DNA from 2 places in the Curtobacterium sp. MCSS17_007 genome. Region 1 is predicted to be linked to the other one. Evidence: predicted binding sites of a transcription regulator. Region 1 holds the regulator's gene; the other holds the start of a gene.
What was found. Region 1 encodes HrcA, which represses chaperone genes, less so after heat shock. Its sites were predicted from a motif close to TTNGCACTCGNNNNNNNCGAGTGCNAA; they were not measured.
Positions count from the first base shown of each region.

Region 2: groES (co-chaperone GroES) is a predicted target of HrcA. The motif match lies at 2,223-2,249, and genes of this name have one in related genera.

Region 1 covers NZ_CP126257.1:1,343,571-1,358,415, reverse strand. The annotation lists gene DEJ22_RS06385 (16S rRNA (uracil(1498)-N(3))-methyltransferase) at 65-835, opposite strand; gene dnaJ (molecular chaperone DnaJ) at 835-1,947, opposite strand; gene hrcA (heat-inducible transcriptional repressor HrcA) at 2,059-3,081, opposite strand; gene DEJ22_RS06370 (DUF4870 domain-containing protein) at 3,190-3,633, shown strand; gene hemW (radical SAM family heme chaperone HemW) at 3,650-4,885, opposite strand; gene DEJ22_RS06360 (HAD family hydrolase) at 4,914-5,606, shown strand; gene DEJ22_RS06355 (DUF1990 domain-containing protein) at 5,666-6,313, opposite strand; gene lepA (translation elongation factor 4) at 6,405-8,252, opposite strand; gene DEJ22_RS06345 (pyridoxal phosphate-dependent aminotransferase) at 8,483-9,649, opposite strand; gene rpsT (30S ribosomal protein S20) at 9,907-10,167, shown strand; gene holA (DNA polymerase III subunit delta) at 10,304-11,287, opposite strand; gene DEJ22_RS06330 (ComEC/Rec2 family competence protein) at 11,187-13,754, opposite strand; gene DEJ22_RS06325 (ComEA family DNA-binding protein) at 13,759-14,550, opposite strand; gene leuS (leucine--tRNA ligase) at 14,646-14,845, opposite strand, start outside.
Region 2 covers NZ_CP126257.1:3,032,294-3,047,138, reverse strand. The annotation lists gene tsaD (tRNA (adenosine(37)-N6)-threonylcarbamoyltransferase complex transferase subunit TsaD) at 1-70, shown strand, start outside; gene DEJ22_RS14420 (DUF4190 domain-containing protein) at 162-878, shown strand; gene DEJ22_RS14415 (class I SAM-dependent methyltransferase) at 981-2,183, opposite strand; gene groES (co-chaperone GroES) at 2,343-2,639, shown strand; gene rarD (EamA family transporter RarD) at 2,799-3,761, shown strand; gene DEJ22_RS14400 (ABC transporter substrate-binding protein) at 3,862-5,196, opposite strand; gene DEJ22_RS14395 (SDR family oxidoreductase) at 5,531-6,349, shown strand; gene guaB (IMP dehydrogenase) at 6,543-8,045, opposite strand; gene DEJ22_RS14385 (branched-chain amino acid ABC transporter permease) at 8,351-9,769, shown strand; gene DEJ22_RS14380 (branched-chain amino acid ABC transporter permease) at 9,782-10,768, shown strand; gene DEJ22_RS14375 (ABC transporter ATP-binding protein) at 10,761-11,675, shown strand; gene DEJ22_RS14370 (ABC transporter ATP-binding protein) at 11,672-12,481, shown strand; gene DEJ22_RS14365 (hypothetical protein) at 12,688-12,903, shown strand; gene DEJ22_RS14360 (GuaB3 family IMP dehydrogenase-related protein) at 12,980-14,101, shown strand; gene DEJ22_RS14355 (glycerol-3-phosphate dehydrogenase/oxidase) at 14,193-14,845, shown strand, end outside.

The DNA.
Region 1 (14,845 bases):
TCCGCCCGCAGCGGAACCGCACCGCGCACCGTGTCCACCAGCGCCGCGGTCACGCCTCCCGGCACTACCAGCGGCCCAGGCGGGTCTGCAGGACCGCCAGCGCCGCGGGACCAGCGGTCGAGGTGCGGAGCACGGTGTCCCCGAGCCGTACCCGGACGGCACCGGCCGCCTCGAGCCGGTCGAACTCCGAGCCGTCGATGCCGCCCTCGGGCCCGACCACCAGGACGATCTCCTCGACGTCTGCCGGCGGTTCCCAGGCGGAGAGCCGCACCGGTCCGACCGGGTCCAGCACGACCAGCGCGCGCCGCGCCTCCCGGTCGACTGCCGTACCCCCGGTGCCGGCACCGGCGGCGAGCTGCGCCGTCGTCACCGGCGCCTGCACGGACGGCACGCGCGAGCGGACGGCCTGCTTCGCCGCCTCCTGCGCGATCGCGGCCCACCGAGCGCGACCCTTCTCGACCTTCGCGCCGTCCCACCGCGAGACGCTCCGCGCGGCCGACCACGGGACGATGCGGTCGACCCCGATCTCGGTGGCCGCCTGCACCGCCATCTCGTCACGACCACCCTTCGCGAGGGCCTGCACGAGCACGAGCGCGGGACGCGGCTCCGCCTCGACGGCGACGTCGTCGACCGTCAGGGTCAGCGTGTCCTTGCCGGTCGACGCGACCGGGCCGGAGACGACCGTGCCCCGACCGTCGGAGAGGCGCAGCGTCTCGCCGACGCGGACCCGCGCCACCGACACGGCGTGGCGGCCCTCCGCGCCGTCGAGCGAGACCGCGTCACCGGTCCCGACGCCGTCGAGGGCGCCGGGGCCGACGAGGTACAGCGATGCCATCAGAAGTTGAAGAACCGGTCGCGGAGCTTGCCGAACATGCCCTGCTGGAAGCGTGCGAGCTGCGGCCCGCCCGCCTTGTGCGACTTGGCGAGCTGCTCGACGAGCTGGCGCTCCTTGTGCGAGAGCTTCGTCGGGGTCACGACCTGCACCCCGACCCGGAGGTCGCCGCGGCCGTTGCCGCGGAGCTTCGTGACGCCGCGGTCCTTGATGACCAGGACGTCGGCGCTCTGCACACCCGGTCGGATCTCGAGCTCGACCGGACCGTCGAGGCCGTCGATCGTCGTCTGGGTACCGAGGATCGCGTCGGTCATCTGGACCTCGAGCGTCGCGAGCAGGTCGTCGCCGTCGCGGCTGAAGACGTCGTGGTGCCGCACCTTCACCTCGAGGTACAGGTCACCGGAGGGACCGCCGGCCGGGCCGACCTCGCCCTGGCCCGGCATCTGCAGGCGGAGGCCGGTCTCGACGCCCGCGGGGACGTCGACGGGGATCGTCCGCCGGGCGCGGACGCGACCCTGCCCCTGGCAGGTCGGGCACGGGTTCGGGATGACGGTGCCGTAGCCGCGGCACGTGCCGCAAGGGGCGCTGGTGACGACGTTGCCGAGCAGCGAGCGGACCTGGCGCTGGATGTGGCCGGAGCCGCCGCAGATGTCGCAGGTGCGCGGGCTCGTGCCGGGTGCGCAGCAGGACCCGTTGCAGGTCTCGCAGACGACGGCGGTGTCGACCTCGACGTCCTTGTGGGTGCCGAAGACGACCTCGTCCAGGTCGACCTCGATGCGGAGCAGGGCGTCCTGCCCACGCTCGGCTCGGCTCCGCGGACCGTTGCCGCGTCCGCCGCCACCACCGCCACCGAAGAAGGCGTCGAAGATGTCACTGAAGCCGCCCGCACCGCCGCCGAAGGGACTGTCGGCCTGCGGTCCGGCGTCGTACCGGCGCCGCTGCTCCGGGTCGCTCAGCACGTCGTACGCGTGCGTGACGTCCTTGAAGCGCTCGGCTGCGTCGGGGCTCGGGTTGACGTCCGGGTGCAGCTCGCGCGCCAGGCGTCGGTAGGCCTTCTTGATGTCGGCATCGGAGGCGTCCGGCTGGACGCCGAGGACGTCGTAGTGGTCTGCCACGTATCCCTCAGTCGGTTTCGGTTCGGTCGGTGGATCGCGGCGGTCGCCGCGGGTCGGTCTGGAGGCACGGACCACGTCCGCGGTGCCGCTCGCGCCGGGCGTGCGGCCCGGTCAATGTTCACCCAGCAGCTTGGACAGGTACCGAGCGACGGCCCGCACGGCGGCCATGTTCGTGCCGTAGTCCATGCGGGTCGGGCCGAGGACGCCCAGACGGGCGACCGCTCCCCCGCCGGCGAGGTACCCGCCGGCGACGATGCTCGTCGCGTCGAGACCGTACTCGGCGTTCTCCACGCCGATGCTCGCGGCGACGGCCACGTCGTCGACCTGCATCTCGCCGAACAACCGGAGCAGGGTCACCTGTTCCTCGATCGCCTCGAGCACGGGGAACAGACCGCCGGAGAAGTCCCGCTCACTCTTCGCCAGGTTCGCCGCGCCGGCCATCACCAGACGGTCCTGTCGGTTGGCGGCGACCTGCTCGATGAGCGTCGCGACGACGACGCCGCCGAGCGTCTGCGCGTCAGGACGCAGCTGCTGCGGCACCGCGCGGAGGGCCCGCGGGACGTCCTGCAGCAGGAGCCCGACGCTCGCACCGTTCACGACGGCGCGCAGCTCCGTGAGCGCGTCCTCTCCCAGGGGGACGTCCGTCTCGACGACCCGCTGCTCGACGCGGGCGGTGTCGGTGATGAGGACGACCATGAGCCGGGTGTCACCGAGCCGGACCAGCTCGACGTGCTGCACGCGGGCGCGCACCATCGACGGGTACTGCACGAGCGCGACCTGGTTCGTGAGCTGGCTGAGCAGGCGGACCGTGCGCCCGAGGACCTCGTCGAGGTCGTTCGGCGCCCCGAGGAAGGTCTCGATCGCGTGCCGCTGCGCGCTCGACAGCGGCCGGGCGGCGGCGAGGTGGTCGACGAAGACGCGGTACCCCTTGTCCGTCGGCACCCGACCGGAGGACGTGTGCGGTGCCGCGATGAGCTGCTCGTCCTCGAGCTGCGCCATGTCGTTGCGGATCGTCGCAGCGCTCACCCCGAAAGCGTGGCGCTCAACGATGGTCTTCGAGCCGACGGGCTCGCGTGAGGCGACGTAGTCCCGCACGATCGCCTTGAGGACCTCGAGGGAGCGTTCGCTGACCATCCGGACCCCTTCCGTTCGATGCTGGCACTCGGACGTGTCGACTGCTGATCCTACGCCCGACCACCGACCGTCCGGCACCGGAGCGGCCCCTCCCGGTACGCTCACCGCATGAGCTACGGACAGCAACAAGGCGGCCCGCAGGACGGCCCCTACGGCCAGCAGCCGGGAGGACCCCGGAACCCGCAGGGACCGCAGTACCCGGCCGGTTACACGCCGCCCCAGCCGATGTCCCCGGAGGACCAACGTCTCTGGGCCACGCTGACCCACATCGGCGGCATCTTCTTCAGCCTCGTCGTGCCGGTCATCGCCTACCTGGTGCTGCGCGACCGCGGGCAGTTCGTCAAGGAGCACACCCGCCAGGCACTGAACTTCCACATCACGATGGCGATCGCCTACCTGGTGGCGGGCCTGCTCACCATCGTCCTGATCGGGTTCGTGCTGCTCCCGATCATCGGGGTGCTCGTGATCGTGTTCGCGATCATCGCGGCGATCGCGGCGAACCGCGGCGACTTCTACCGCTACCCGCTCACGATCGAGTTCATCAAGCAGTAGGCCGCTCGGGCGGAGGTCAGTCGAGCAGCTCGCGGACGACCGCGTCCGCGAGCAGCCGGCCCTGCAGCGTCAGCTCGATCCGCCCCCGCACCGCGGCCGATCCGTCCACGAGCCCTCGGGCGATGAGACCGGCGACACGGCCACGGGCCTCCTTGCCGAGTTCCGCGGTGGCGAGCTCGCCGCGGACCCGCGCCGCGAGGAGCACGCGCTCGACGTACCGCGTGTCCGCGTCCAGGGTCTCGCGCCCGGCGGCCGGCGAATCCCCCGACAGCACCCGGTTCGCGTACGCGGCCGGGTGCTTGACGTTCCACCAGCGGGTGCCGGCGACCGCCGAGTGCGCGCCCGGGCCGACGCCCCACCAGTCGTGGCCCTTCCAGTAGGACAGGTTGTGCCGGCTCGCGTGGGTCGCGGGGCCGTCCGCCCCGTCGGTGCGAGCCCAGTTCGACACCTCGTACCAGGAGTACCCGGCGTCGGCGAGGGTCCGGTCGGCGAGCTCGTACATGTCCGCGGCCAGGTCGTCGTCCGGGGCCGGCAGCTCACCGCGCGCGACCATCCGACCCATCGCCGTGCCCTCCTCGACGATGAGCGAGTACGCGGAGACGTGGTCCGGTGCACAGGCCAGTGCGGCGTCGAGCGAGGTGCGCCAGTCGGCGAGCGACTCCCCCGGGGTCGAGTAGATGAGGTCCAGGCTGACGTCGAGACCCTGCTGCTTCGCCAGGTCGACCACCAACGGCACGCGCTCGGGGTCGTGCGTCCGGTCGAGGGTGGCGAGGACGTGCGGCACCGCCGACTGCATCCCGTAGCTCATGCGCGTGAAGCCGCCGCGCTGCAGGGTCGCGATCGACTCGGCGTCGACGGAGTCCGGGTTGGCCTCGGTCGTGACCTCGGCCCCGGGGACGATCCCCCAGGTGTCGTCGATCGCGCGGAGGATCATCACGAGGTCGTCGGCCGGCAGCATGGTCGGCGTGCCCCCGCCGAAGAACACCGTCGAGACGGGACGGCGCGGGACCCCTGAGCGCTCGAGCACCTCCGCCGCCCAGCGGATCTCCTGCACGGCGTGCCCGGCGTAGTCGTCGCGCCGCACGCCACGCAGCTCCGACGCCGTGTACGTGTTGAAGTCGCAGTAGCCGCAGCGCACCCGGCAGAAGGGCACGTGCACGTAGACCCCGAAGGGGACGTCGCCGGCGCCGGGACCGGGGGTGAGGAGGCCGTCCGCGGGTGCGGGGTCGGCGAGCGGGAGAGCACTCGGCATGGACTCCATTGTCGGCCATGATGGAGGCATGGAGCACCACACCGTCCCCACCACGGTGCTGTGGGACATCGACGGCACCCTCGTGTTGAACGCCGCGTCGCCGGGCAACCTCTACCACCTGGCGCTCGAGCGCGCCGTCGGCCGTGACCTCGTGCTGATGGTCGGGCACCAGCACGGCCGCACCGACGCCGGGCTCATCGCCGAGCACGTTCGCGCGCACGACCTCGACGACGCCCTCATCCCCACCGTGAGCCGTCACCTGCGCGACCTGACCGACGAGCGGTACGGCCGCGGTGAGCGCCGCTCCCCCGCACCGGGCGCGATCGCGCTGGTGCGCCGGTTCGCCGAGCTCGGGTGGCGGAACGGCCTGCTCACCGGGAACTCGGCGCACCGGGCACGGGTCAAGCTCGCCGGAGCCGGGTTCGACGTCGACGCCTTCGACTGGGAGCACTCGTACTTCGGTGACGAGGAGGTCGAGCGCACCGGGGTCACGTCGCGGGCCGCTGCGGCACTGGCCGGCACCCGCGCCGTCATCGTCGGGGACACTCCGCGGGACGGCGAGGCGGCCGACGCCGTGGGCATCCCGTTCGCGGCCGTCGCGACCGGGGTCTACGACGTCGACGCGCTGCGCGGCACGAGCGCGGTGTGCGTCGCGCGGGACTGTCTCCAGGACGCCGGTGTGCTCGAGGAGACGATCGCCGCACTGCAGCCCCTGCGCTGAGCGCTGCGGCTCCGGCGTCCGGCCGCGTTCTTCCGGGACCTCGCTGCGGCCGTGCCCGGTCAGTCGCCGCGGAGCGCCGCCAGGTACTTGGCCGCCATCACGCGCTGCTGCCGCCGCAGGAGCGGTGCCACGAGCGCCCACTTGCGAGACGCTGGCTGCGAGAACTGCCGGACCTGCAACCAGACCGATCCGTCGCTCGTCCGCTCGACCACGAACGACTCCTCGCCCGAGAGCGGGTGCCCCTCGAGCGTGCCGTAGGCGAAGCCCTTGCGGTCGGCCTCGTCGATGATCGACACGACGCGGACCGGCGCGTGGACCGTCTGCCCGAAGGCGTGCATCTCGAGCGTCGCCGTCGTGCCCGCCGTCAGCAACGGCGTACCGTCGGCGGCGAACTTCTCGACACGGGGCGTGCCGATCGAGGCGGGCGCGACCGGGACGCCGTGCTCGTCGAACGTCACCGGGTTGTAGCGGACCTCGTCGTCGTCGGGCTGGTCCTCGACGTGCACGCGGACACCGCTGCGCTCCTGGATCTGCCACGTCAGGGCCTGCGTGACCGCGGTCTCGAAGCGCGCGTCGCCGTGACCGATCCGTGCCCGGGACTCCGCCGGGGTGAAGCCCTCCGGCGGGTACGTCATGAGGTCCGCCGCCTGCGTGGCACCGACGGCGCCGTAGGTCAGGGCGGTCCGGTAGCTGCCGCGGGAACTCATGCCGCCCATCGTACCGGCGACACCGACCGCGCCGTGCCGAGCGCCGATCGCGGACGAGCGGCGACGCCCCGCACGGGGCGGGGCGTTGCTGCTACTTCTTCTTCTCCTCGACGTCCCCCGAGAGGGCGGCGATGAAGGCTTCCTGCGGGACCTCGACCCGGCCGACCATCTTCATGCGCTTCTTGCCCTCCTTCTGCTTCTCGAGGAGCTTGCGCTTGCGGGTGATGTCACCGCCGTAGCACTTCGCCAGGACGTCCTTGCGCATGGCGCGGATGCTCTCGCGCGCGATGATGCGTGCACCGATGGCGGCCTGGATCGGTACCTCGAACTGCTGGCGCGGGATGAGCTTGCGCAGCCGCTCGGTCATGAGCGTGCCGTACGCGTAGGCCTTGTCGCGGTGCACGATCGCGCTGAACGCGTCGACCTGCTCGCCCTGCAGCAGGATGTCGACCTTGACGAGGTCCGCCGCCTGGTCGCCGGTGGGCTCGTAGTCGAGCGACGCGTAGCCCTGCGTCTTGCTCTTCAGCTGGTCGAAGAAGTCGAAGACGATCTCGCCGAGCGGCATCTCGTAGCGGATCTCGACGCGGTCCTCGCCCAGGTACTCCATGCCGAGCAGGGAGCCGCGACGCGACTGGCAGAGCTCCATGATCGCGCCGACGTAGTCCTTCGGCGCGAGGATGGCCGCGCGGACCATCGGCTCACGGACCTCGACGATGCGACCGCCGGGGAACTCGGACGGGTTGGTGACCTCGGTGACCGAGTTGTCCTCGTTCGTGACCTCGTAGACGACGCTGGGCGCCGTCGTGATGAGGTCGAGGCCGAACTCGCGCGAGAGCCGCTCGGTGATGATCTCGAGGTGCAGCAGGCCGAGGAAGCCACAGCGGAAGCCGAAGCCGAGCGCGACGGAGGTCTCGGGCTCGTAGACCAGGGCCGCGTCGGACAGCTTGAGCTTGTCGAGCGCCTCGCGCAGGTCCGGGTAGTCCGAACCGTCGATCGGGTACAGCCCGGAGAAGACCATCGGCTTCGGGTCGGTGTAGCCCGGCAGCGCCTCGGTCGCGGGGCGCTGCGCGCTCGTGACGGTGTCGCCGACCTTGGACTGCCGCACGTCCTTCACGCCGGTGATCAGGTAGCCGACCTCGCCGACGGAGAGCCCCTTCGTCGGCTTCGGCTCGGGGCTGGAGACGCCGATCTCGAGGATCTCGTGCGTGGTGCGCGTCGACATCATCTGGATCTTCTCGCGCGGCTTGATCGTGCCGTCGATCATGCGCACGTAGGTGACCACACCGCGGTAGCTGTCGTACACGGAGTCGAAGATCATCGCGCGGGGCTCGGCGTCCACGGTGCCGACCGGGGCGGGGACCGTACCGACGACCCGGTCGAGCAGCTCGGGGACGCCGACCCCGGTCTTGCCGGACACCCGGAGCACGTCCTCCGGCTTGCCGCCGATCAGCTGCGCGAGCTCGGCCGCGTACTTGTCCGGGTCGGCCGCCGGCAGGTCGATCTTGTTGAGGACCGGGATGATCTCGAGGTCGTTCTCGAGTGCCAGGTACAGGTTGGCGAGCGTCTGGGCCTCGATGCCCTGTGCCGCGTCGACGAGCAGGATCGCGCCCTCGCACGCCGCGAGGGACCGCGACACCTCGTACGAGAAGTCCACGTGACCGGGGGTGTCGATCATGTTCAGCGCGAAGGTCTTCCCGTCGAGCTCCCACGGCATGCGGACGGCCTGCGACTTGATCGTGATGCCGCGCTCGCGCTCGATGTCCATGCGGTCGAGGTACTGCGCGCGCATCGCCCGCTCCTCGACGATGCCGGTGATCTGCAGCATGCGGTCGGCCAGCGTGGACTTGCCGTGGTCGATGTGCGCGATGATGCAGAAGTTGCGGATCGCCTCGGCCGGGGTCGCGGCGGGCTCGAGCGGCGCGGATGCTTGTGGGCTCACGGTTCCTCAGGGGTCGGGACGGTCGAACGATTGTCCCACGCCCGGGCGTCGGCGGCGCGCACCGCGCGCCGACCTGTGGAGACGGTACGGTCGCGCACCTCGCGTGCAGGACGGACGGGGGGCGCGAGTCGGGCCGGCACCGTGCCTCCGGTCCGGGCCGGTCCGGTCCGGTCCGGGCCTCCGGGCCGCGGGTGACACGTCGGCCCCGCCGCCGGCGCAGGCCGCGTCCGTCAGACGGACGCAGCGACGGGCGCCGGCAGCGCGCCGAGGCCACGGCGGAGGTCCTCCGGTGTGGCCGCGAGGCAGACGCGGATCCAGCCCTCGCCGGACCGACCGAACGCGCTGCCCGGCGCGACCGCAACGTGCTCGCGGTGCAGGAGGGCGAGGGCCCACTCGGCGACGTCACCGCCGGTCGCGTGGGAGACGTCCACCCACAGGTAGAAGGCACCACGCGGGTCGAGGTACCGGATGCCGGCGGCGTCGAGGACCTCCTTCGCCACGGCGAGGTTCACGCGGTAGTGCTCCCGGGCGTCCTGCACCGCCTGGTGGTCCCCGACGACCGCCGCGAGGGCGGCCCACTGGTCCGGCTCCGCGACGCAGCTGATCATCGCCTCCTGGACCGTGCGCATCGTCGGGCCGAGGCCCTTCGGCGTCACGAGGTACCCGACCCGGACCCCGGTCATGGCGTAGGTCTTGCTCAGTGAGAAGGCGGTGAAGACGCGGTCGTCCTCGTCGAGCGAGGCGATGCTGACGTGGCGGCTGCCGTGCGTGAAGTACTCGTAGACCTCGTCGCTGATGATCCAGAGGTCGTGCCGCTTCGCGAGGGCGAGCAGGGCGCGGAGGGTGTCCTCCCCGAAGACGGAGCCCAGCGGGTTCGAGGGCGAGTTCACGACGATCGCGCGGGTGCGCTCCGTGATGCTCGCCTCGACCGCCTCGAGGTCGGGCTCGAAGTCGTGCTGCGGCTCGAGCCGGTACGGCACCGGGGTCGCGCCGATGATGTGCGCGTTCATCGTGAAGGTCGTGTAGCCGGGGTCCGGCACGAGGACCTCGTCGCCGGGGCTCAGCACGAGCGTCATCGCCTGGAAGAGCGCCTGCGTCGCACCCACCGTCACCCAGACCTGCTCGAGGTCGACGTCGATGCGGTTCTCACGGCGGAGCTTGTCGCGGAGCGCCGTGCGGAGCGGGGCGATCCCGCCGTTGGGCGTGTAGTCGGTCCGGTCCTCGGTCCAGGCCCGGCGCGCGGCTTCCCCGATGTGCGGAGCGACGGGCACGTCGGGCTCACCGATCACGAGCATCGCGACGTCGGTGCCGTCCGACTGCAGCAGGGCTGCCTGCTCGTACACGCGGCGTATGCCGGAGGTGGGGACGGTGTCGATGCGCGGGGCGAGGGAGGGCACGTCGTCACGGTAGCCGCTCCGTGTTGCGGGGCGGTTTCGGGGCGCCCGGGCGCCGCGGTGCGTCCGGCGGTCACCGTGCACCGGCTGTCACGGTGCGGCGCCACGGCGTTGCGCTGCGTTGTCGGTGCGGGCTCGTGCTGGTAGAGTCGGTGGCTGGCTTCCGCGTTCCCCGCCCACGGGTGGAACGCGATGCGACCGAGGGCCCCTCTACCCAGAGGTCGCGACCACCCGTAGCAGACGAACAAGGAGCAACACGCATGGCGAACATCAAGTCGCAGATGAAGCGCATCAAGACGAACCTCAAGGCCCAGGAGCGCAACAAGGCCTACCGCTCGGAGCTCAAGACGGTCATCCGTCACACGAACGAGGCCGTTGCCACCGGCGACAAGGACAAGGCCACCGCGGCCCTCGCCCTCGCGTCGAAGAAGCTCGACAAGGCCGTCAGCAAGGGCGTCATCCACAAGAACCAGGCGGCGAACCGCAAGTCGGCCATCGCCAAGAAGGTCTCCGCGCTCTGAGCGTCTGACACCTCCACGAGAGCCCCGCACCGCTGGTGCGGGGCTCTCGTCGTTCCGGGGCGCACAGCCGGAGCACGCGCGTACGGCATCGACCCGCGCGGCGCTCGCGTCGAACCGCCGGGAGGCGCGACCCGCCTCAGCGGTCCTCTCCGCGTCGGGCGATGGTGCGGACCATCACCTCGAGTGCGTAGTGCGCGTCGCGCGAGCCGCCCTTCACCGCGGTGTCCGCTGCGGCGATGCTCGTGATCGCGTTCGCCAGCCCCGCCTCGGTCCACCCCGCGACGTCGCGCTGCGCCCGTTGCACCTGCCAGGGCGCCATGCCGAGTGCGGACGCCGCCTGACCGCTGGGGCCGCGGAAGGCGCTGACCTTCGCCATCGTGCGGATCTTGCTCGCGAAGGCGGCGACGATCGGCACCGGGGCCTCGCCCGTCGCCAGTGCGTGCCGCAGTTCGACGATCGCCGGCGCCGACCGTCCCGCGAGGGCGATGTCGGCGACCTTGAACGCGTTCGTCTCCACGCGACCGCCGTAGTACTTGTCGACGACGCGGTCGGTGATCTCCTCGGCCTCGTCCGCGAGCAGCTGCCGGCACGCCGCTGCGAGCTCGGCCAGGTCGTCCGAGAACGCCGCGACCAGGGTGCGGACCGCGGACGGTGCGATCTTCCGACGGGCCGCGCGGAACTCCGCGTTCACGAAGTCGATCTTGTCGGTGTCGCGCTTCAGCTCGTCGCACTGCACCTCGACCCCGCCGCCGACCCCGCTGCGGATCGTGTCGAGGAGCTTCTTTCCCCGCATGCCGCCGCCGTGCCGCAGCACGAGCGTGACGTCGTCCGCCGGCGCCTGCAGGTACGAGATGGTCTCGGTGATGAAGGCGTCGGTGCACTTCTCGACGTTCGTCACCCGGACGAGGCGCGGCTCGCCGAAGAGCGACGGGCTCGCGAGCGTCGCGAGGAGCCCGGGTGCGTACTGGTCCGCCTCGAGGTCGTGGACCTCGAGCGCGGGGTCCTCGCCCACGAGCAGGTCACGGAGGACGCTGCTGGCGCGCTCCGCGAGGAACTGCTCCGGACCGGTGACGAGCACGACGGGTGCGGGACGGACGCCGGACCAGGGGACCTGGTCGATCTTGGCGGCGGCGCGCGTGGACTTCTTGGCGGGCATGCGTTCCTTCCGTCGGCACCGGGTCGAGCGGGTCCGGGCCTGCACCGATCCTACGGGCCGCCGCCGACGGTCCCGTCGGTGACGGTGCACCCGACGACGGAGCCGCCGAGGACGCATCCGGCGACGTGCGCTCGGTCCACACGTGCACCGCACCCTGGGGTCCCCGGGAGACGACGATCGTGCCCTGCATGTCCGTCCGGAACGCCGTCGTGCCGGCGGCCCGCAGCATCGCGAGCGCCGACGCCGTCGGGTGCCCGTAGGTGTTGTCGGCGCCGACCCCGATCAACCCGACGGGCGCCGCGAGCTGTCGGTAGAGCGCCGGGTCCTGGTCGGCGGAGCCGTGGTGCGCGACCTTGACGACGTCCGGGTGCGACTCGACGAGCGGGCGCAAGCGGCGCTGTGCACGCGCTCCGAGGTCACCCAGGAACACGCCCGTCACGCACGTGCCGCACGAGGGGCCGGCCGCGGTCTCGAGGACCACGCTGGCGTCGTTGCCCGCGTCCGACGCCTCGGCGCGCGGCCAGACCACCCGCCAGCGCAGCATGCCCAGCGTGCCGGAGGTCCCGTCGTCGGCGGCCCGCACCTCGACGCCCGCCCGTTCGAGGCTCGCGACCACCCGGTCGTCCTCGGCACGGCCGACGGGTCCGACGAGCGCTCGGGCGGTGCGGTCGACCACCGCGCCCACGGCGCCGACGTGGTCGCGATCGAAGTGCGTGAGCACGAGCAGGTCGATCCGGTCCACGTCGAGCAGGTCGAGGCAGCGCAGGAGCAGTTCCTCGTCGTCCCCGGTGTCGACTAGCGCGACCGGACCGGAGCCGTCGCGGACGAGGACCGCGTCGCCCTGCCCGACGTCGCACGCGGCGACGGACCAGTCGGTCGGGACCGTGCCGCGGACGACCATCCGCGGGACGGCGACGGCGCCGAGTCCCAGCACCAGGACGGCGCCCGAGACCACGAGCCACCGCACGCGGAGGCGCTCCGGCGCGAGCACGGCCCCACCCAGCGCGCCGCTGACCACGGTGGCCGCCGCAGCGCCACCCGCACCGGCGGGCCAGCCCAGCGACGCCCCGGGCAGGGCTGCCGCTCCGTGTGCAACGGCACCGATCGCCGCCGCGGGTGCCCAGGCGACCTGGGCCACCACCGCGGCTCCCCACGGCCAGACGGGGGCGAGCAGGCACGCGGCGAGCCCGGTGACGGTGACCACCGGAGCGAGCGGTTCGGTCAGCAGGTTCGCCGGGACCGCGTAGGTGGGCACCGTCGGCGCCAGGACGACCGTGACCGGCCAGCACGCGAGCTGCGCGGCGACCGGCAGCGCCACGGCCGCCGCGACCGGCTTCCACAGACGCCGTCCGAGCACCTCGGTGAGCCTCGGCGCCAGGCCGAGGATGCCGGCCGTCGCGAGCACCGACAGCGCGAACGCGGGGGTCCGCGCGTACCAGGGGTCGGCGACGAGCATGCCGAGCACCGTGAGCGCCAGGAGCGGCACACCGCGCAGCGGCCGCCCGGAGAGCCGGACGAGCAGGACGACGACCGCCATGACGGCCGCGCGGAGGATCGAGGGGTCCGGCCGCACGAGCACCACGAAGGCGACGAGGAAGCCGACGGCCCCGACCGCGCGGAGCGACCTGGGCAGGCCGATCCCCCGCCCCACCGCCACCACGAGTGCGACGACGACCGCGCAGTTCGAGCCGGACACCGCGGTCAGGTGGGTCAGCGCGGTCGTCTCCATCGCTGCCGCGGTCGCCGGGTCGAGCCCGCTGCGGTCCCCGATCGCGAGCCCGCGGAGGAGTGCTCCGCCCGGTTCCGGCAGGCCGTCGGTCGCCGCGACGAACGCCTGCCGGGCCCGGTCGGTCGCTGCGAGCAGCCCGCCCGGCGGACGGGTCGTCGGGGTGCCACGGAGGAACACCACGGCGGCGGTCGGTGCGCCGTCGTCGTCCGCTTCGACCGTCCCGCGACCGACGATGACCGTCCCCGCCGCGGCGGCCCACGGGGTCGTGCCGGACGCGGCGGGCACGAGCCGCACGGGCACCCGGAGACCCCCGGTGTCGTCCAGCCTGCGGAGGGTGCCCGTGGTGGACCGGTCGGTGGTGGCGAGGTCGCGGGTGAGCACGACCTCGACGGTCGCCGTCCGACGGTCCCGGTCCTCGAGCACCTCGGGCGACCGGGACGGGGCACGCACGCCCACCGCGACCGCCACCAGCGCGCAGCAGGCCGCGGCGACCGCCATCGCGCCGAGCACCGCGGACAACACCGCCGGCGCACGTCGCTGCCCCACCACGAGCACGAGGACGGCGACCAGACCGGTGGCAGTGGCGCCCGCGGCGCACCACCACGCGGTGTCGGGCACCCCGACGAGCAGGACGGCCTGGATCCACGTGACGGCGACGGGCACGGCCAGTCGCAGGTCGGACGTCCCGGTTCGGAGCTCCACGGCGTCAGACCCTGACCCGCTCGCGCAACTCGGCGAACCGCCCGTCCCCGATGCCGCTGACCTCGAGCAGGTCCTCCACCGCCGAGAAACCCCCGTGCTCCTCGCGCCACGCGACGATCCGCTCCGCGAGTGCGGGTCCGATGCCCGGAAGCGTCTCGAGCGTCGCCTGGTCGGCGGTGTTGAGGTCCACGACCCCGCCCGACACGTCCTGCCCGCTGCCGCCCGCACCGCCGGCACCGGTGCCGCTGCCACCTCCGCTGCCACCGGACGCGCCGGCGACGTCCGGTACCAGCGCCTCGGGCAGCGCCGTCTCGCCGACGCGCGGGACGTAGAGCCGTTCCCCGTCGACGACGGGCCGTGCCAGGTTCAGCCGCGCGAGGTCCGCGTCCGCCGTCGCTCCCCCGGCACGCTCGAGCACCGCCTCCACCCGGGTGCCGGCCGGCACCTCGACGACACCGGCCCGCACCACGGCACCGAGCACGTACACCGCGACCACCGCGGGCGACGATGCGGACGACGACGGTGCCGGCGGCGCAGTCGAGGACGGAGTCGCCCGCTCACCCGGGTCCCCGGTCGACCCGGCAGGGGTCCTGCCGTCCAGCGGATGCCCGCCCGTGACCGTGACCCCGCCCGACGACCGGGCGCCGAGCGTGCCCACGGCGACCACCGCGAGCGCGACCACCACGACCACCGCGGCGAGCACCACGGCTGCCCGTGGGGTCAGCGTCCACCGGCGCCACCACGGGTCGAGGTCACCCGGTGACACCGCGGTGGGGCGGGACGCTGGACGGGACATGTCCGGCACGCTAGGTCGTGCCCGGACACGACGGCGGCCCGGCGTCCCCTCCTGTGGAGGAGCCCGCCGGGCCGGTCAGCTGGGGAGGACTCCCGTCAGCCCTTGATCGCGATGTTCACGAGCTTCGGCGCCCGGACGATCACCTTCACGATCTCGCGGTCGCCGATGTACCGCTGCACGTTCGCCGACGACCGTGCGAGCTGCTCGAGCTCGTCCGCCTCGATCGACTTCGACACCTCGAACGAGTCGCGGACCTTGCCGTTGACCTGCACGACGGCGGTGAGCGTGTCCTGGA
Region 2 (14,845 bases), 1.6 Mb from region 1:
GGGGCGCGCGCCGAGCGACCTCGGGATCGCGGCCGACTCCACGCTGCCGGTCACGACCGTCCAGGTCTGACACCGCGGGGCGCCTGAACCCGCTGCGGGTCGCTGTGGGAGGATGCTCAGCAGGCACCGACCGACCGACCGGGTGCCGGGAGGGGTGGACGGTGTCCGATCAGAACCAGTGGCCGAAGCCGGGCGGGTCCGACGGCGCAGCCGACGGGCAGCAGCACGACGGGCAGTCGCGCGACGAGCAGCCGCACGGTGGGCAGCCGTCGCAGGGCACCCCGTACGGGCAGGCCGCGCAGGGTGGCTCGTACGGGCAGCAGCCGCAGGGCACCCCGAACGCACAGCCGTCGCAGGGCAGCCCGTACGCACAGTCGTCGCAGGGCAGCCCGTACGGACAGCCGTCGCAGGGCGGCCCCTCCGCGCAGCCGGGCCAGGGCGCTCCGTACGGTCAGCAGCAGGGCAACCCGTACGCCGCCAGCGGTCCCCAGCACAACCCGTACGCGCCGCAGCAGGGGCACAACCCCTACGCCACCCCGTACGCCACGGGCGGGTACCAGCCCTACGCGCAGCGTCCGAAGACGAACACCCTGGCGATCCTGTCGATCGTCTTCGCCTTCGCCGGCATCATCATCTGGCCGATCGTCATCCTCACGAGCCCGGCCGGCGCGATCATGGGGCACATCGCCCTCGGCAAGATCAAGCAGAGCGGCGAGGGAGGGCGCGGGCTGGCCCTCGCGGGTGTCATCGGCGGATGGGTCATGACCGGTCTCTGGATCCTCATCGTGGGACTCGTCGTGATCCTCGGCATCGCAGCGGGCAGCTCCGGCGGCTACTCCGACCCGTACGACTACGACCCGGGCGCCTTCATCGGCTGACCAATCGGCGACAGCGACAGGACCCCGCGGACAATCCGCGGGGTCCTGTCGTCCGTCCGGAGGAGTCGCGGGGACCGCGCGGACGGTTGCGCGCCCCGATCGCTAGCCGGCCAGCTCGGTGAGCCGCTCGCACAGGACCGCGGTGTGCCGTCCCTCCAGACGGGTGAGCACGAGCGTGACCGATCGCCGCCCCCGTAGCCGCAGCCGCTTCCGGAACTGCGCCGGGTCGACGTCGACCCCGCGCTTCTTGATCTCCACCGTGCCGACGTCCTCCGCCGCCAGGCGGGCCGCGAGCTGCTTGACGTCGAGCGGCATGGTGTCGAGCACCCGGAACCCCTGCGCGAACGGTGTCGTCAGCGCGCGGTCGGACGTGACGTACGCGATCCCCTCGGACAGCATGCGCCCGTCCATCGAGCGCACCAGGTCACCGATGAGGCGGGCGCGGATGACGGCCCCGTCGGGCTCGTAGAGGTACGCGCCGATCGGCCCGACCTCGACGTCCTCGGCGTCGGCCGCCCCGGTCAGCTCGGCGATCCCGTGCGCGCCGATGACCGTCGCCGCGCGACGGACCCCCTCGCGGGCGAGCGGTCCGGACCACAGGACGAGCTCGACGACCTCGCGGTCGACGGACACCCACTGGGCCTCGAGCGTGTCCGGGATGAGGTCGCGGTCGATGCCGGGCCCGAGCTTCACGCCCGTCGGGGTCGTCGTCGCCGCGGCGAACACCGTGTCGAGCGAGGGCGACCAGTCGTCCGGGTCCGCCAGGCGCTTCGTGTTCGCGTGCCCGGCCGTCCGCCGTGCCGGGTCCATCCACACGCCGTCGACGCGGGACAGGTCGAACGTCGCCGCGTCGCCGAGCTCCACGCGGGCGTTCGGCCAGAGCGCGAGGTTGTGCGTCGCGACCGCCGCGGTCACCTCGTCGCGGTCGACGGCGGTCACGTCGAGGTCGAGTGCGGCCATCGCCATGGCGTCGCCTCCGATCCCGCAGCCGAGGTCGGCGACCCGTCGGAGCCCCGCTGCCGCGAAGCGTCCGGCGTGCTGCGCGGCGACCTGCAGCCGGGTGGCCTGCTCGAGCCCGGCCTCGGTGAAGAGCATCCGCGCGGCGAAGTCCCCGAACTTCGCGCGGGCCTTCTGCCGCAGCTTCGCCTGGGTGAGCACGGCGGCGACGAGCCCGGGATCGTGGCCCTCGGAGCGCAGCCGGGAGACCACCCGGACGATCTCGCCCCCGTCCGAGACGCCGGGGGTACGGTCGAGCAGGGCCATCCCCTCGGGGGTCAGCAACTGGGCGAGGTCGGCGGCTTCCACCCGACGATCCTCCCAGGTCGCCGTGGACCCCGACACGTGCTGGCACTCGGATTGACCGAGTGCCAGACTGTCCCTAGAGTTGGCGTTGGCACTCTCCTGTGCGTAGTGCCAACCGGTTCCCATCTGTACCGAGTCAGTACCGAGAAAGAAGAGGTCACCGTGGCCGTCACCATCAAGCCGCTCGAGGATCGCATCGTCATCCGCCAGGTCGAGGCGGAGCAGACCACCGCTTCCGGTCTCGTCATCCCGGACACCGCGAAGGAAAAGCCCCAGGAGGGCGAGGTCGTCGCCGTGGGCCCGGGTCGCATCGACGACAACGGCAACCGCGTCCCGCTCGACGTCGCCGTCGGCGACAAGGTCATCTACTCGAAGTACGGCGGCACCGAGGTGAAGTACTCCGGTGAGGACCTGCTCGTCCTCTCGGCGCGCGACGTCCTCGCGGTCATCGAGCACTGAGACCAGTACTCCTCGACGAACGCCCCGTCCGGCCCGCAGCCGGCGGGGCGTTCGTGCGTCCGGGGTCCGCGACGGCACCGGTCACTCGTTCGGCGCGTGGGTCGGCCTGGAGGCTCGGTGCCCGCCCGCAGCGTCGGCCCGGGTTCCTAGGATGGTTCCGTGACTGAACCGACGCCGGCCCGTCCGGCACGCAGCGAGGCTTCCGTCGGCGTCGTGCAGGCGATCGTTGCGTACGGGCTCTGGGGCCTCATGCCCCTGCTCTTCGCGGCGATGGCCCCCGCCGGCGCGTTCGAGATCGTCGCCTGGCGGATCGTCTTCGGCCTGGTCTTCTGCGCGGTGGCGATCCTCGTCACGCGCTCCTGGCTCCGCACCCGTTCCCTCATCGCCCAGCGCCGGGTGATGCTCGTGATGGGGCTCGCGGCCGTGCTCATCCTGGTGAACTGGACCGTGTACGTCGCCGCCACGACGACGGGCCACACGGTCGAGGCCGCGCTCGGCTACTTCATCAACCCGCTCGTCACGATCGCGCTCGGCGTCGTCGTGCTCCGCGAGCGGCTCCGGGCGGCGCAGTGGGCGGCGGTCGGCATCAGCGTCGTCGCGGTCGTGGTCATCGCGGTCGGCTACGGGCAGGTGCCGTGGATCTCGCTCGCCCTGGCGTTCTCGTTCGGCCTGTACGGGCTCGTGAAGAAGCGCGTCGGCGGCACCGTGGACGCGCTGAGCGGGCTCACGATCGAGACCGTCTGGCTGCTGCCGATCGCCGTCGGGGCACTCGTCGTGCTCGGGGTCACGGGCCTCGGCGGCGGGGTGACCTTCACGAGCGAGGGGTGGCCGCACGCCCTGGTCACCGTGCTCACCGGGCCCGCGACCGCCGTCCCGCTGCTGCTCTTCGCGTCGTCGGCCCGGCGGGTGTCGCTGTCGACGCTCGGGCTGACCCAGTACCTGGCGCCGGTGATGCAGCTGCTCGTCGGGGTCGTCGTGCAGCACGAGGCGATGCCGCCCGCGCGGTGGGTCGGGTTCGGGATCGTCTGGGTCGCGCTCGTGGTCCTGACGGTCGACAGCTTCGCCGCGTCCCGTGCCGCGCGGCGTCGGACGCTCCCGTCCACGGCAGCCGAGCCGGCCTGACGAGGGCGGGCCGCGCCTCCCGTCCGGCTCGCCGACTGGTACGCGAAAGCGACAGTCCCCCACCGAAGTTCGGCGGGGGACTGTCGCTTTCGCGGAGGTGTTACTTCGAGACCGAGCCCTGGATGGCGCTCTGGTACGCGGGCTTGTTGTCGCCGTCGAACTTGTAGATGCCGATGTAGGCGCTCGACGGGTCGTTCTTGCTGTCGAACGGACCGATGCCGGACGGGCCGGTGTACTGGATGTCCTCACCCTTGTCGAGCAGGTCCTTGCACGCCTTGAACGTCTCGCACTTGGTGCCGCCGTCCGCACCGGACACCGCGGCCATGTTGGCCTGGATGGTGCCCGAGTCGGTGCCCTTGCCCTTCACCGCGGCCAGCGCGGCGAGGGTCGTGGCATCGTAGGACTCCGCCGCGTACGAGTAGTCGGCGAGCTCCTTGCCCGACGACTGCTTGTAGAAGTCGGACAGGCGCTGCTTCAGCTCGTCCTTCGGGCTCGCACCGGGGATGGTGCCCTGCGCGCCCTCGAGCGTGCCCGGGTCGAAGTCCTTCGAGTAGTCCGCGGTGTTGCCGTCGGACATGTAGATCTTCGACATGTCGGCGTTCTGCGACTTGAGCTCGGGGATGATCGACTTCGTCTCGTCGAAGGCGAGCACCACGATGGCGTCCGGCTTCGCCGCGAGGGCAGCCGTCACCTCGGACGAGAACGTCGTCTGTCCGGGCGGGAACTCCTGGCCCTTGCCCTTGCCGCCGTAGACGACCTGGCCGCCCGAGTCCTCGATCGCCTTCTGCACGGTGTCGCGGAGACCCGTGCCGTAGGTGTCGTTGAATACCAGGAACGCGACCTTGGCGTTGCCGTCACCCGTGACGAGCTGACCGAGGGCCGAACCCTGCACCGAGTCCGGCGGAGCGGTCCGGAAGTAGTGCGAGGAGTAGCCGGACAGGTCGGTCGCGGTGTTCGCCGGCGAGATCTGCACGATGCAGTTGCTCGTCAGCTGGTCGATGACGTTCAGCGTGACGCTGGACGACTCGGCGCCGATCACGACCGGCACCTTGGCGTTGACGAGCTTCGTCGCGGCCGAGCTCGACACGGTCATGTCGTTGCTGTCACCCGAGTCGGTCGCGGGGTCGATGCTGACGTCCTTGTCGAGCACGCCACCGGCCGAGTTGATGTCCTCGACCGCGAGGCCGACGCCGGACTCGGCGGGCGGGTTGAGGTACGACAGCGTGCCCGTGAGCGGGAGGATCGTGCCGATCTTCAGCGCGTCGGTGCCCGGGGTGTCGGGGGCCTTGCAGCTCGCCGCCGGGTCCTTCTTCGCGCCGCCGGCGGAGGCGGAGGAGGTGGATTCGGCGCTGCCGCTGGTGGAACACGCGGCGAGGAGGAGCGCTGCCGCTCCCGCCACTGCCAGTGCCGTGGTGGCACGGGTGGTTCTGGTCATCCGTGGAGCCCTTTCTCTGCGCGGAGGCCCAACCGCATCGGGTCGAGCGCGGTCTCCTCCACGTGGGTTGCCGAGAAAACTAGGGCCGAAGTGTTTCGCCTGTGTGTCCGAGATCGGCACCTGGACGTTTCGTTACACACCCGTGACGAAACTGAGGGGGCGCACGGGAACCCCTGATGAGGAGTCCGTCCGGACGGTCGTCGGGCTCGCCGGGACTCGCACAGGCGGACCGTGAGGGGCTGGAGCGCTCCCGCGTGGTGCTCGTCCAGGCCGTTCTGTGCAGGGGGCGCGGACCCGGGGGAGCGCAGCGGCAGCCGCGCGTACGGTCCGGCTCATGAGCGAAGAAGCTTCCACGACCACGTTCCGTCCGACCCGCGCGATCGTCACCGGGGCCGAGTCCGGCATCGGCAAGGCCACCGCGGTGGCGCTCGCCGCCGCGGGGATGGACGTCGGCATCACCTACCTGTCCGAGCCCGAGCGTGCGGAGGAGACGGCCGCCGAGATCCGGCAGGCCGGGCGGCAGGCCTTCGTCGAGCAGATCGACGTGACGCAGCTCGACCAGGCCGGCGCCGTGATCGACCGGCTCGTCGGACAGCTCGGCGGCGTCGACGTGATCGTCGCGGATGCCGGCACGGGCGACAACGCACCGTTCCTCGACATCACGCTCGACCAGTGGCGCCACACGGTCGCGACCGACCTCGACGGAGCGTTCGTCACCCTCCAGGCGGCTGCGCGGCACATGGTGCGGCAGGGCACCGGTGGACGGATCATCGGCATCACCAGCGTCCACGAGCACCAGCCCCGGTACGGGTCGAGCGCGTACGACGCGGCGAAGCACGGACTCGGCGGACTGCTCAAGACGGTCGCGATCGAGCTCGCGGAGCACGGCATCACCGCCAACGCCGTGGCGCCGGGGGAGATCGCGACCCGCATGACCGGAGCCGAGGACGAGGACCCGCACACGATCTCCCGCCCGGGGGTGCCCCTCGGCCGACCGGGCAACGCGTGGGAGATCGCCGCGGCGGTGGCGTTCCTGGCCTCACCCGCGTCGTCGTACATCACCGGGGTGTCCCTGCCCGTCGACGGCGGGATGCTCCAGATGGGCCCGCACGGCGGCAGCCACATCACGTCCGACGACTGGCGGAGCGCCTAGGCCGCGGGCGGCGGCTTTCGCTGCCGAGTCGCCGCCGCCGTCGCCGTCGGCCCGAGACGCCGCCGTCGGCTCGAGACGCCCCGAAAGCGGCGAGACGCCCCCGAAGCTTCGAGACGCCGCCGGATTCGGCGGTCTCGACGCAACGGAGGCGTCTCGCGGACGGGGCGTGCGGAAGGCGCGGAGACCGGGCGGGTCAGCCGCGGTAGTTCGGCGCCTCGACGACCATCTTGATGTCGTGCGGGTGCGACTCCTTCAGCCCGGCCGCGGTGATGCGGACGAACTTGCCGCGGGCCTTGAGCTCCGGGACCGTGCGGCCACCGACGTAGAACATCGACTGCCGCAGCCCGCCGACGAGCTGGTACACGGCGTTCGCGACCGAGCCGCGGTAGGGCACCTGGCCCTCGATGCCCTCGGGGATGAGCTTCTCGTCCGAGGGGACGTCGGCCTGGAAGTAGCGGTCCTTCGAGTAGGAGGTCTTCTCGCCACGGGTCTGCAGTGCGCCGAGGGAGCCCATCCCGCGGTACGCCTTGTACTGCTTCCCGCCGACGAAGACCAGGTCGCCCGGGGACTCGTCGGTGCCCGCGAGGAGGGACCCGAGCATGACGGTGTCCGCACCGGCGACCAGGGCCTTCGCGATGTCGCCCGAGTACTGCAGGCCGCCGTCGGCGATGACGGGCACACCGGCCTCACGCGCGGCGAGCGATGCCTCGTACACGGCGGTCACCTGCGGGACGCCGACACCGGCGACGACGCGCGTGGTGCAGATCGACCCCGGGCCGACACCGACCTTGACGGCGTCCACACCGGCGTCGACGAGCGCCTGCGCACCCTGGCGGGTGGCGACGTTGCCGCCGATGACGTCGATGCCGGCGAACGACGGGTCTGCCTTGAGGCGGCGGACCATGTCGAGCACGCCCTCGCTCTCGCCGTTCGCGGTGTCGACGACGAGCACGTCGACGCCCGCGTCGCGCAGGGCCTCGGCACGCTGCCAGGCGTCGCCGAAGAAGCCGATGGCGGCGCCGACGCGCAGGCGGCCCTCGTCGTCCTTCGTGGCGTCCGGGTACTTCTCGCTCTTGTCGAAGTCCTTGACGGTGATGAGCCCGCGGAGCTTGCCGTCGGCGTCGACCAGTGGGAGCTTCTCGATCTTGTGCTGCGCGAAGATCGCGACGGCTTCCTCGGGGTCGATGCCCTCGCGCGCGGTCACGAGCGGTGCCTTGGTCATGACGTCGCGCACGAGCGTGGTCGCCATCTCGAACGGGGCGACGAAGCGCATGTCCCGGTTCGTGATGATGCCGACCAGGGTGCCGTCCGACTCGACGACCGGCAGGCCGGAGACGCGGAACTGCCCGCAGACGGCGTCGACGTCGGCGACGGTGGCGTCCGGGGTGGTCGTGACCGGGTTCGTGATCATGCCCGACTCGGAGCGCTTGACCTTGTCGACGTAGGCGGCCTGGTCCTCGATCGACATGTTGCGGTGCAGGATGCCGATGCCGCCCTGGCGGGCCATGGCGATCGCCATCCGGGCCTCGGTCACGGTGTCCATCGCCGCGGACAGCAGCGGGACGTGCACCTCGATGTTCTTGGTGAGCCGGGACGTCGTGGACGCCTCGCTCGGGATGACGTCGGTGTGCCCCGGCAGGAGCATGACGTCGTCGTACGTGAGTCCGATGAATCCGAACGGATCCGGCTGGTCCATGGGTCCCCTTCGTGGGCGAGGTGAAGTGGTGGCACCGGGGCACGTCGTCGGGTTCCCGATGGGCCATGGTAACGCGCGCGACACGCGCGCCATTCCGGCGTCCCCCGACGTCGGGACCTGGGCGGATGCTGACAGTCACTCCCGATGACGTTCCTGAGCGTCCTGTACCGGCCGGACGGGCGGATCCATGCGGATCGGCCGGGTGTCGGTCACGAAAGCAGCACGATTTGTGCAGGAGACGTGATGGAAACACGGGGGACACAAAAAATGCCTAGGGTCTCGACATCCGAACGAGAGGCTCATCCGTGGGTTCCATCACTCCGCCGGGGTCAGCGCTCATGCGCCGATTCCGCCGTGGGGCACCAGGTCGCAACCGCCTGGTCCTCGCCGCAGTACTCTTCCTCGCTTTCCTCGCCACCTTCGCGGTCGACTGGGCAGTGTCGCCCTCGGCCCAGGCGGCGACGAGCAGTCCCTCCGCCAGCAGCAGCCCGTCCGAGGCCACCGGTCCGTGCGTGGTCAGCCCGACGAACGGCTGCATCCGCGGCACGATCCTCGACTCCGAGCGGAAGCCCGCCGCGGGGATCGACGTCGACGTCGCCGGAGCCGGCGGCTTCGAGCAGACGGCCACCACCGACGACACCGGTCGCTGGTCCGTCTCGGTCACCACGGCCGGGCAGTACACCGTCAGCGTCGACCAGGACTCGCTGCCGAAGGGGCAGTACCTGACCAACGCCGCCGACGCCGAGCGCAAGGTGAACGCGACGCTGAACGCCAACGTCGGCCAGATCTTCCAGCTGTCCGACCAGCAGGGCGCCACCACCGCCGACGACTCGAGCAGCGTCAGCGCCGCACGCGCTTGGCAGCAGCTCGCGTCCGGCATCCGGCTCGGGCTCCTCATCGCCCTCGCCTCGGTCGGCCTGTCGCTCATCTACGGCACCACCGGCCTGTCGAGCTTCTCGCACGGCGAGCAGGTGACCCTCGGCGGTCTCCTCGCCTACGTCTTCGCGAACCAGCTCGGGTGGAACATCTGGGTGACCGGCATCGTCGTCACGCTGCTGTGTGCGGCGACCGGGTACCTGCAGGACGCCGCGATCTGGCGGCCACTGCGACGGCGTCGGATCAGCCTCACCCAGCTCATGATCGTCACGATCGGTCTGTCGATCGCCGCGCAGTACGCCTTCCAGTACTTCTTCGGCGCCTCGACCGTCCGCATCCAGCAGGGCAACCCCGAGACGGTGACCTTCGCCGGGCTCACGCTGACCGTGCAGTCCTACGTCGCCATGGCCATCGCGCTCGTGGTGCTCGTCGGTACCGGCCTGTTCCTCGCCAAGACCCGCTTCGGCCGTGCCACCCGCGCCGTGTCGGACAACCCGGCGCTCGCCGCGGCGTCCGGCATCGACGTCGACCGGGTCATCCGCTTCGTGTGGACGCTCGCCGCCGGCCTCGCTGGCCTCTCCGGCGTCATGCTCGGCCTGGTGCTCAACGGCGTGAACTGGCAGACCGGTCTCCAGCTGCTGCTGCTCATGTTCGCGTCCGTGACGCTCGGCGGTCTCGGCACCGCGTACGGCGCCCTCGTCGGCTCGATGATCATCGGCATCGTCGTCGAGCTCACGAACCTCGTGCTGCCGGGTGACTTCAAGTACGCCACGGCCCTCGTGATCCTCATCCTCATCCTGCTGTTCCGGCCGCAGGGCATCTTCGGTCGCGCCGAGCGCATCGGCTAAGGGAGCACCGACATGGACTACATCCTGAACCTGCTGTCCTCGCTGACGCAGGAGGCCCTCGCCCCCACCACGGCGGCGTTCGCCCTGGCCGCGATCGGCCTCAACGTGCACTTCGGTCTGACCGGACTGATCAACATGGGCCAGGCAGCGTTCCTGCTGCTCGGTGCCTACGGCTTCGCGATCTCGATCACGAACGGCCTGCCCTTCGTCATGGCGGTGCTCGTCGCCCTGGCGGTCGCGATCGTCTTCGCGGTCATCCTCGGCATCCCGACCCTGCGGTTGCGCGGGGACTACCTGGCGATCGTGACGATCTCCGGTGCCGAGATCATCCGCATGGTCGGCCGCTCCAGCCTGCTGACGACCACCACGGGAGGCTCGAACGGCATCGCCGGGTCGGCCTACCGCGACCCGTTCAACGCCCTCAGCCCGCTGCCCGACGGCACCACGAGCATCCTGTGGTTCACCTACTCGAACAACGGGGTCAACGGCTGGTGGATCCGCATCGCCGCCTGGGGTCTCGTGGCGCTCTTCACCCTCGTGCTCTTCCTGCTCATGCGCAGCCCGTGGGGTCGCGTGGTGAAGGCGATCCGCGAGGACGAGGACGCCGTGCGCTCCCTCGGCAAGAACGTCTACTCGTACAAGATGCAGGCGCTCGTCTTCGGTGGTGCGCTCGGTGCGCTCGCCGGGGTCATCTACGTGCTGCCGAGTTCCGTGCAGCCCGACGCCATGGGCCGCTCGATGACGTTCTTCATCTGGACCGCGCTGATCCTCGGCGGCGCAGCGACCGTGTTCGGCCCGGTGCTCGGAGCGATCCTGTTCTTCGTCGTGCGGCTCTTCGTCCGCACCCTCGCCGGGGACTTCATCCCCGACTCGATCATGAACGCGCAGCAGGCGGAGCAGTTCTCCTACGTGCTCGTCGGCGTCGCGCTCATGCTCCTCATCGTGTTCCGGCCACAGGGACTCCTGGGCAACAAGAAGGAGCTGTCGTTCAGTGTCTGAGACCTACACCCACACGAAGTCCGACCCGATCCTGACCGTCGACGGCGTCACCCGGCACTTCGGCGGCATGACCGCGGTCGACGTCGACCACCTCGAGGTGCAGCGCGGCACCATCACCGCGCTCATCGGTCCGAACGGCGCCGGCAAGACGACGTTCTTCAACCTGCTGACCGGCTTCGACAAGCCGAGCCCCGGTGCGACGACCCGCTTCAACGGCGACACGCTGCAGAAGACGAGTGCGACGCACATCGCGAACAAGGGCATGGTCCGCACGTTCCAGCTGACGAAGGCGCTGAGCCGCCTCACCGTGATGCAGAACATGCTGCTCGGTGCCCGCGACCAGCCGGGCGAGAACTTCTTCGTCGGCCTGGTCCCGGCGCTCTGGCGGAAGCGCGAGCGCGAGATCACCGCGAAGGCCGAGGACCTGCTCGCGCGCTTCAAGCTCCTCGAGAAGAAGGACGACTACGCCGGTTCGCTCTCGGGCGGTCAGCGGAAGCTCCTCGAGATGGCCCGTGCGCTCATGTCCGACCCGACGATGATCATGCTCGACGAGCCGATGGCCGGTGTGAACCCCGCGCTCACCCAGTCACTGCTCGGGCACATCCAGTCCCTGCGCGACGACGGCATGACCGTGCTCTTCGTCGAGCACGACATGCACATGGTCCGGCACATCTCGGACTGGGTCGTCGTGATGGCCGAGGGCAAGGTCGTTGCCGAGGGCCCGGCCGACACGGTGATGGACGACCGCGCCGTCATCGACGCGTACCTCGGTGCGCACCACGACACCGACCTGGGCGACGACTCGCTCCTCACCGAGGAGACCTACGAGGAGCTGGCCGAAGAGGTTGCGGAAGAAGAAGCGGCGGACGACCACCGCAAGCAGGACGAGCAGGAGGCGACCCGATGACCGACGCAACGAACGCAGCGGAGTCGAGTCGCGCCTCCGGTCCGGCGACGAGCGCGACGACGGCCACCGTCGAGCCCGTCCTCACCGCGAAGAACCTGGTCGCCGGGTACCTGCCCGGCGTGAACATCCTCAACGGCTGCGACCTCGACTGCTACCCGGGCGAGCTCATCGGCATCATCGGCCCGAACGGCGCCGGCAAGTCGACGCTCCTCAAGGCGCTGTTCGGCCTGGTCTCGATCCGCGAGGGCTCGGTGTCCCTGCAGGGCGAGGACATCACGAACCTCAAGGCGAACAAGCTCGTGCAGGCCGGCGTCGGCTTCGTGCCGCAGACGAACAACGTGTTCCCCTCGCTCTCGATCGAGGAGAACCTGCAGATGGGCCTGTACCTGCGCCCGAAGAAGTTCGCCGAGCGGCTCGAGGTCATCTACGACCTGTTCCCGGTGCTCGGGCAGCGGCGCAACCAGCGCGCCGGCTCCCTGTCCGGTGGTGAGCGGCAGTCGGTGGCGATGGCCCGCGCGCTGATGATGGACCCGAAGGTGCTGCTGCTCGACGAGCCCTCCGCGGGGCTGTCGCCGGTGCGACAGGACGAGACCTTCATCCGCACGCGCCGGATCAACAAGGCCGGGGTGTCGATCATCATGGTCGAGCAGAACGCGCGACGCTGTCTGCAGATCTGCGATCGTGGGTACGTGCTCGACCAGGGGAGGAACGCGTACTCGGGCACCGGGCGTGAGCTCGCCGACGACCCGAAGGTCATCGAGCTCTACCTGGGGACGCTCGCCAAGGACGTCGACTCCGCTCGCTGAGCGAGGTCGGCCCGCGGGTACTGCTGTGGGGGTGGTACCCGCACCCCGACGGGGCCGCGCAGGCTGCTGATGCGCCGCGCGGCCCCGTCCTCACGCCGGAGAGCGGCGCGGTCGTCGCGCCGAGACGCCGGCGTCTCGCGTCGCGCGCGCACCCGCCCCGGCCGGGAGGCACGACCCACCCCCGCCCGTCGACTAGCGTGGCGCGCGTGCGCACCCCCGGCCCCCTCGTGCTCGACACCCTCGTCTGGCTCGTCTTCGCCGTGCTCTTCGTCGGCGCCGCGCTGCTGGTGAAGGTCGCCGCCGCACTCCTCGTGGTGCTGATCGTGCTGGCGCTCCTGCTCGGGCTCGTCCTGCGGGCGCTGCGGAAGCGACGCGCGCGGCGTCCCGGCACCCGGCACCCCCGCTCCCGGCACCCCCGCTGACACCGTCCCTGCAGCGACTGCTCCGCTGCACCGTCCACCCGTCCCACTCCGGGACCCCGCCCGCTAGGCTTGCCCGGTGACTGAAGTCGAGATCGGTGCAGGCAAGCGCGGCCGTCGGGCCTACGCGTTCGACGACATCGCGGTGGTCCCCTCGCGGCGCACCCGCGACCCGCACGACGTGAGCGTGCAGTGGTCGATCGACGCGTTCACCTTCGCGTCGCCGATCCTCTCCGCGCCGATGGACTCCGTCGCCTCGCCCGCGACGGTCATCCAGATGGGCAAGCTCGGCATGCTCGGTGTCCTCGACCTCGAGGGGCTGTGGACCCGGTACGAGGACCCGACGCCGTTCTACGAGGAGATCAAGACCCTCACGGACGGCAACGTCACGAAGCGCATGCAGGAGATCTACTCCGAGCCGGTCAAGGCCGAGCTGATCACCGCGCGCCTGGCCGAGATCCGTGCCGCCGGGGTGCCGGTCGCAGGCTCGCTCAGCCCGCAGCGCACCCAGGAGTTCTCGCAGACGGTCGTCGACGCCGGAGTCGACCTGTTCGTCATCCGCGGTACGACGGTCTCGGCGGAGCACGTCTCCCAGAACCAGGAGCCGCTCAACCTCAAGAAGTTCATCTACGAGCTCGACGTCCCGGTGATCGTGGGCGGTGCCTCGACGTACACGTCGGCGCTGCACCTCATGCGCACCGGGGCCGCGGGCGTCCTCGTGGGCTTCGGTGGTGGCGCTGCCTCGACGACCCGTGCGGCGCTCGGCATCCACGCGCCGATGGCGACCGCGGTGGCGGACGTCGCCGGTGCGCGCCGTGACTACATGGACGAGTCGGGCGGTCGCTACGTGCACGTCATCGCCGACGGCGGCCTGGACACCGCCGGCGACATCGTCAAGGCGATCGCCGTCGGCGCCGACGCGGTCATGCTCGGCACCGCCCTGGCCCGCGCGACCGAGGCGCCCGGCGGTGGGTTCCACTGGGGTGCCGAGGCGCACCACCCGGAGCTGCCCCGTGGCCGCCGTGTCGAGGTCGGACAGATCGCCCCGCTCGAGAACGTGCTCAACGGCCCGACCCCGTCGTGGGACGGCCGCGCGAACCTCGTCGGCGCGCTCCGTCGTTCCATGGCGACGACCGGGTACTCCGACGTCAAGGAGTTCCAGCGAGTAGAAGTGGTCGTGGCGCCGTACCACCAGCAGTGACGGTGGCACCCGTGCTCCCGCACGGGTGACGCCTCGGTGCCGCCCGTGCGCGGAGGCCGGCTCCGCGCGCGCAACCCGCACGGAGGCGATGATGGCCAAGGCACCCAGCAGCAGCGGTTCGACGGGCGAGGCCCCCGCGGACGCGACCACGCAGACCAGCACCGACGCGACGGAGAACGACGCGGCGAGCAGCCCGCGCACGCCGACGACCGGCGGCGTCGGCTTCGACCCGTCCGCGAAGCTCGGACCGGAGGAGCGCGCGGCGGCGATCGAGACGCTGAAGACGAAGGAACTCGACGTCCTGGTCGTCGGCGGCGGCATCGTCGGCGGCGGCAGCGCGCTCGACGCCGTCACCCGCGGCCTGAGCGTCGGGATCGTCGAGGCCCGCGACTGGGGTTCCGGCACGTCCAGCCGTTCGTCGAAGCTCGTGCACGGCGGCATCCGTTACCTCGAGCAGCTGAACTTCGCCCTCGTCCGCGAGGCCCTCATCGAGCGCGGCCTGCTGCTGCAGCGCATCGCCCCGCACCTGGTGAAGCCCGTCCGCTTCCTCTACCCGCTCAACCACCGCGTGTGGGAGCGCTTCTACATCGGCATCGGCATGGCGATGTACGACGTCTTCAGCTGGTCCGGCGGCCGCCCGCCCGGGGTCCCGCACCACCGGCACCTCAGCCGCAAGCAGGTCCTCAAGAACATGCCCGGGCTGAAGAAGGACGCCTTCGTCGGCGGCATGACGTACTACGACGC